2 regions of the Arthrobacter sp. 01N444 genome follow, and region 1 is predicted to be linked to the other one. Evidence: riboswitches for the same ligand, from Rfam matches in the RefSeq annotation. Region 1 holds a riboswitch; the other holds the start of a gene.
The links. Region 1 has a riboswitch for glycine ahead of gcvP (aminomethyl-transferring glycine dehydrogenase). Riboswitches for the same ligand answer to the same signal wherever they lie in the genome.

Region 1 (3,407 bases):
CCCCGTGCGTGGACGGGTAGGTGATCATGATGCAGGACAGCGCATCCTTGTGCAGCTCGATCTTGGCGGTCAGGTCCGCGTGGTCGATCGTGCCGTCCGAAGCCGTGGCCACGACCACGACCTTCATGCCGGCCAGCACGGCGGAGGCGGCGTTGGTGCCGTGCGCGGAGGCCGGGATCAGGCAGACGTTGCGCTGGGCATCGCCGCGGGAGAGGTGGTAGCCGCGGATCGCCAGCAGCCCGGCGAGCTCGCCCTGGGAACCGGCGTTGGGCTGGATGGAGACCTGGTCGTAGCCGGTGATCTCGGTCAGCTGGCCTTCGAGGTCCTCGATCAGTTCACGCCAGCCGGCGGTCTGGGATTCCGGGGCGAACGGGTGGATGGAGGCGAACTCCGGCCAGGAGATGGCTTCCATCTCGGCGGTGGCGTTCAGCTTCATGGTGCACGACCCCAGCGGGATCATGGTCCGGTCCAGGGCAAGGTCGCGGTCCGAGAGGCGACGGATGTAGCGCAGCAACTGGGTCTCGGAACGGTGCGTGTTGAACACCGGGTGCTGCAGGTAGTCGGAGGTGCGCTCGACGGCGGGGTCCAGGCCGAACGCAGTGTCCGTGCCTGCAGCCGCGGCAGTCACGGACGCGCCGAACGCGGCTATGACGTCGGCGACGACGGCAACCGTCGTGGCCTCGTCGGCGGAGATGCCGACGGTGTCGGCGTCGATGGCGCGCAGGTTGACGCCCTTGGCGTCGGCTGCCGCGATGATCTCAGCTGCCCGGCCCGGCACGGAGACGGTGATGGTGTCGAAGAAGGAGGTGTGCAGCACATCCAGGCCGGCGGCCTTCAGGGAGGCGGCGATGGTCTTCGCGTGGACGTGGACCGACTGGGCGATTGCCTTCAGCCCGTCCGGGCCGTGGTAGACGGCGTAGAAGGAAGCCACGATGGCCAGCAGGGCCTGGGCGGTGCAGATGTTGGAGGTGGCTTTCTCGCGGCGGATATGCTGCTCGCGGGTCTGCAGGGCCAGGCGGTAGGCGGGAACGCCGGCGTTGTCCTTGGAGACACCCACGAGGCGGCCGGGCATGGAGCGCTCGAGCCCCTTCTGGACGGCCATGTAGGCAGCGTGCGGTCCGCCGAAGAACAGCGGCACGCCGAAGCGCTGGGCGGATCCGACGGCGATGTCAGCGCCCTGCTCGCCCGGGGACGTGATCAGGGTCAGGGAGAGGAGATCTGCCGCGACGGTGACGAGGGCGCCGCGTTCCTTGGCGTCGGCGATCACGGCGGTGTGGTCGAACACGCGGCCGGAGACGCCCGGCTGCTGCAGGACGACGCCGTTGATGACGCCGTCGGGCAGGCCCTTGGAGAGGTCGGCGACCTCGACCTCGAAGCCGAGGGCCTCGGCGCGGCCCTTGACGATCGCGATGGTCTGGGGCAGGCAGTCGGCGTCGAGGACGGTCTTGCCGTCGTGCGCCGTCTTGTTCTTATTCGCGCGGCGCATCATCAGCACGGCCTCGGCCACGGCGGTGGCTTCATCCAGCAGGGAGGCGTTGGCGATCGGCAGGCCGACCAGGTCCTGGACCATGGTCTGGAAGTTCAGCAGCGCCTCCAGCCGGCCCTGGGAGATCTCCGGCTGGTAGGGCGTGTACGCGGTGTACCAGGCCGGGGCTTCGAGGATGTTGCGGCGGATCACCGGCGGGGTGAGCGTGTCGTAGTAGCCCTGCCCGATCATCTGCACGGCAGTCTTGTTCTTCGACGCCAGCTTGCGCAGCTCGGCGAGGACTTCGACCTCGCTCAGGGCCGCGGCGAGCGCGAGGTCGGCGTCCTGGCGGATGTCCTTCGGAACGGCGGTGTCCACCAGGGCGTCGACGGTGTCGTAGCCGACAGCCTTCAGCATGGCGTCGACGTCGGCCTGGCGGCGCGCGCCGATATGCCGGTCAACGAAGGACGTGGAGGCTGGGGTAACAGTCACAAGGAACTCCATAACTCAGGCGGCGCAGGGTACGCCACATTGATTCGGGTTCCTCCCCGCTCTGTATTGGACCTGAGAGTTTCCGCGCAGCCCGCGTTTCAGGGCTCCGCTTGCACCGTCGGTGAGCACAGCATGTCCGGGACACGCCTGCTACTTTCCAGAGATGCCTTGCCGCGGCGGTACATGGGCCTGAGAGATTCCTGGGGAGGGTTTGCTCCTACGGCGCCTGCTTGTACCTACTTGCAGGACTCTCCCGCCGCAGATCAAAGGCGTATTTAATTAGGTGTTCAATCGGGGGTGACTACAGTCACAGCTCTCATTGTCCTATGCCGGGCGCGCGTCCGCAAACTCCCTCCCGGCGGCGGACCCAGGTTACGGGCCACGAGCCACCCGGCGGCGAATCCGGCGGCGCGAATTCGCCGGAAAGCCCCGGAGTCGCCGCAACTTTCCGGCGTACTCGAACGCTTCCGGCGAATTCGGCGGGGAGTAGAGGGTCGGAGGGGGTGGGTGTGGGCTTCAGCCGCGCAGGCGCTCGACGGCGGCCAGGAGGCTCTGGACGTCCGCCTCGACTTCCGGCGGCGGCCCGCCGGGACCCCGCGCCAGCATGGCGTTGAAGTACAGCCCGTCCCCCATGCACAGGACGGCCTTCGCCATGGCGGGCCCGACGTCGGCCGCCAGCAGTTCCAGCCAGCTCGCCTGGCCGGCGGCGAAGCGGCGGAGCGTTTCCCCGTGTGCCACCTCGGCGAGCCGCGTGGCCGCCACGAAGACCCGGTCCATGGGCGTGTCCGCCCACACCGAGGACTTGATGAAGTACGCCGCCGCCCCTTCCGGGGCTGCCGCCATGGCCGCAACATCGGCAGCCAGGAGCCGGTCCAGCCGTTCCAGCAGGACCGCGATCATGGCCTCTTTCGTCGGAAAATGGTAGAGCAGGCCGCCCTTGGAGACGCCGGCCCGGCGCGCGACGGCGTCCAGCGTCGCGGCGCGTTCACCGACTTCGATGAGCAGGGATTCGAAGGCATCGAGGACGGCCTCGCGGGCGACGGGTTTCCTGGGCATGCCTCCCATCATGCCTGTCCGCGAGCGCATTTCTTAACTGTACCGTCCAGACGGTACAGTTATCCTTATGAGCATTTCATCGATCACCGTAGCCACCAGCACTCCTGCGGCCACCGGGCCCCGGGCACCGTGGCGTGACTGGGTGGCGCTGGCCCTGCTGATGTTCCCCGTCCTGCTCGTGGCCGTGGACAACACCGCGCTCACGTTCGCCCTGCCGGCCATCGCCAGCAGCCTGACCGCCTCCGGCGTCGAACTGCTCTGGATCGTCGATGCCTATCCCCTGGTCTTGGCCGGACTCCTGGTCGCGATGGGTTCCCTGGGCGACAGGATCGGCCGGCGCCGGCTGCTGTTCGTGGGCAGCGCAGGCTTTGCCGCGGTGTCCGCCGTGACGGCG
Region 2 (3,407 bases), on a different contig from region 1:
GGCGAGCGGCAATGGATTTGGCACCCAGCCCCGCCGATGCGATGACTAGGGCCAGCAAGATTTTGGGAGCTGCTCCGCCCTCGGGTCCAAGTGTTACCGCCAAGATTTGCCGACTCATTAACAGCATCTCCTGCAGGTCGCCAGCCAGGATACGGGTCCCCAGGACGTAGTTGACCGAGATGAACAGGGCGGGAACCAACCACAACAGCGCAAGGTTCACGGCCCACACCGCGGTCCGCCGCGCAGGACGCAGGCCGCACCATGCCAGGGCGCAACCAACGAGGATGGCCGGAATCCAGTGAGCGATTGACGGCACTGTGACGGGGACGTTGATGTGCCCAACGAAGCCGACAACCCACTCCACCGTCCACGAAGCGAGCGGCACCGCCACGAGTCCGGCGGCCAATGCCGCCAGGCTCCGTGACCTCGAACAGAGCAGCAGGTGCGCCACGAGGGCCGCAGCGAGGGAGGCGGTCACGCCCGCGAGTAACCCGGCGAAGTACAGGCTCGCCGTTGTTCCGCCCGTCAAGCCGCCGTCAAGCACTGTGAAGGACTGGACGGCCGCCGTGCACTGAACCACAAGAACGCCGGCTGCCGCGCACCACGTCACCAGTCGCCGTCGGGCGGGAGACCAGATGCGCACCGCGAGTCCGGCCGCCGCACCTCCCACGGTAAGGAGGGCCACGATCGTGGTGAGTTCGTATTGGCTCAGCGGCAGTAACGACACGGGCATCTGGTCCGGAGCGACCTCTGCGCCCCACAAATTCTGCAACGGGAGCTGTGCGCCGGTCACCAGCCAAGGGCCCAAGCCGAGCAATCCTGCGAGGATCCCGATCAGCCACCCCCAAGCCGTGTCCCCGGCGGGAGTTAGGCTTCGTGGTCTGCTGGGAGCTGTCTGTTCCATCGCTTGATCCGGAAGGCTCACGGAGGCTCCTAGCGTATGAGCGCTCTGGGAGGGACGCGCACGAGAAAGTAAGTTATCCCGTCCAGAATAATGCACCGAATGGACTAACCCCCTGGGTCCGATCCACGAGGTGGACGACGACCTCTGGGACCGCGTGTTCCGGATCAACGTCACGGCCCTCATGCGCCTCACCCACGCAAGCGGACGACGGCGAAGAGCTCCCGCCGTCGTCCGCGGGAACGGCGACTCAATTGAAATAAATTTTGCATCCTGCCCGGGAACCGGATAAATTGTGAGCTGTGTCACCGACCAATGGCACAGCTTATGATCTGCGGCGGGAGAGTCCTGCCGGTACGTTCAGCAGGCGCCGTAGGAGCAAATCCTCCCCAGGAATCTCTCAGGCCCACGTACCGCCGCGGCAAGGCAACTCTGGAAAGCAGTCCGGGCAACCGGGCTCACCGACGGTGCAAGTGGCGCGCTGCTATCAGCAGGGCAAAACGGAAACTCTCAGGTCCAATACAGAGCGGGGAGGAACCCGAATCATCGTGGCGTCTTGATGCCACCTGAATTATGGAGTTCCTCTCATGACGGTTCAATCGTCCCCGTCCACCTTCGCAGACCGCCACATCGGCGCCCGCCGCCAGGCCGACATCGACACCATGCTCAAGGCCGTCGGCTACGACAGCGTTGATGGCCTCGTTGACAACGCGGTCCCCGATTCCATTCGCCAGGAAAAGCCCCTCACCCTGGACAGCGCCCTCAGCGAAGTCCAGGTGCTGGCCGAACTGCGCAAGCTCGCCTCCAAGAACAAGACGGCCGTGCAGATGATCGGCCAGGGCTACTACGACACCGTCACCCCGCCGGTGATCCGCCGCAACATCCTCGAAGCCCCGGCCTGGTACACCGCCTACACCCCGTACCAGCCGGAAATCTCCCAGGGACGCCTCGAGGCGCTGCTGAACTTCCAGACCATGGTCCAGGACCTCACCGCGCTCCCCGTCGCCAATGCGTCCCTCCTGGACGAGGCCACCGCGGTTGCCGAGGCCGTGCTTCTCATGCGCCGCGCCAACAAAAACAAGTCCGCTGCCGGGGCCAAGACCGTCCTCGACGCCGACTGCCTCCCGCAGACCATTGCCATCGTCAGGGGCCGAGCGGAGGCGCTGGGCTTCGAGGTGCAGGTCGCTGACCTCTCCGCCGGTCTGCCCGACGGCGACATCAACGGTCTCGTCCTCCAGCAGCCGGGCGTTTCCGGCCGGGTGTGGGACCAGTCCGGCGTGATCGCGGAGGCCAAAGAACGCGGCGCACTGGTCACCGTGGCGGCGGATCTGCTTGCCCTGACCCTGATCACCCCTCCGGGCGAGCAGGGGGCGGACATCGCCGTCGGCTCCACCCAGCGCCTGGGCGTGCCGCTGTTCTTCGGCGGCCCGCACGCCGCGTACATGGCGGTGCGCGAGGGCATGGAACGCACGCTCCCCGGCCGCATCGTCGGCGTCTCCAAAGACAACGCCGGCGTCCCGGCGTACCGCCTGGCCCTGCAGACCCGCGAGCAGCACATCCGCCGCGAGAAGGCCACGTCCAACATCTGCACCGCGCAGGCACTGCTGGCCATCGTGTCCTCGTTCTACGCCGTCTACCACGGCCCGGACGGACTGAAGGCGATCGCCGAGACCGTCCACAACAACACCCGCGCCCTCGCCGCCACGCTGAAGATCGCCGGCCGGGAACTGGCGAGTGAGTCCTTCTTCGACACCCTCACGGTCCGCGTCCCCGGCAAGGCCGCCAAGGTCATCGCCGCCGCCGAGGCCCGTGGCATCAACCTGCGGCTCATCGACGCGGACACAGTTGGCGTGTCCGTCGATGAAACCACGACGCCGGAGGTCCTCTCCGCGGTCGTCGTCGCCTTTGGCGCCGGTCCGGTGGTGGAGGCCAAGGGCTTCGAGCTGCCCGGGAGGGTGCTGCGCACCTCCGACTTCCTGCAGCATCCGGTCTTCAACACGCACCGCTCCGAAACCCAGCTGCTGCGCTACATCCGCAAGCTCTCGGACCGCGACCTCGCCCTGGACCGCACCATGATCCCGCTGGGCTCCTGCACCATGAAGCTGAACGCCACGGCCGAGATGGAAGCGATCTCCTGGCCGGAGTTCGCCTCCATCCACCCTTTCGCGCCGGACTCCCAGACCGAGGGCTGGCGGGAACTCGTCAGCGGCCTCGAAGCTGACCTCGCCGAAATCACAGGCTACGACCAGGTCTCCATCCAGCCCAACGCCGGATCCCAGGGCGAGCTCGCCGGCCTGCTGGCCATCCGCGGCTACCACCACTCCCGCGGGGAGGCCCAGCGCAACATCTGCCTCATCCCGGCCTCCGCGCACGGCACGAACGCGGCCTCCGCGGTGCTGGCCGGCATGAAAGTCGTGGTGGTGGCCACGGCTTCGGACGGCACGATCGACCACGCGGACCTGACCGCGAAGATCGAGGCGAACAAGGACGCGCTGTCCTGCATCAT

Region 2: another riboswitch for glycine. It lies ahead of gcvP (aminomethyl-transferring glycine dehydrogenase); the one in region 1 lies ahead of gcvP (aminomethyl-transferring glycine dehydrogenase).

What each region holds. Positions count from the first base shown of each region.
Region 1 is NZ_JBFTRB010000022.1:73,315-76,721, reverse strand. Features, by position in the region: gene gcvP (aminomethyl-transferring glycine dehydrogenase) at 1-1,969, opposite strand, end outside; glycine riboswitch at 2,009-2,123, opposite strand; glycine riboswitch at 2,125-2,223, opposite strand; gene AC1DKN_RS19375 (TetR/AcrR family transcriptional regulator) at 2,474-3,013, opposite strand; gene AC1DKN_RS19370 (MFS transporter) at 3,081-3,407, shown strand, end outside.
Region 2 is NZ_JBFTRB010000026.1:34,260-37,666, forward strand. Features, by position in the region: gene AC1DKN_RS20505 (hypothetical protein) at 1-793, opposite strand, end outside; glycine riboswitch at 1,230-1,327, shown strand; glycine riboswitch at 1,329-1,436, shown strand; gene gcvP (aminomethyl-transferring glycine dehydrogenase) at 1,489-3,407, shown strand, end outside.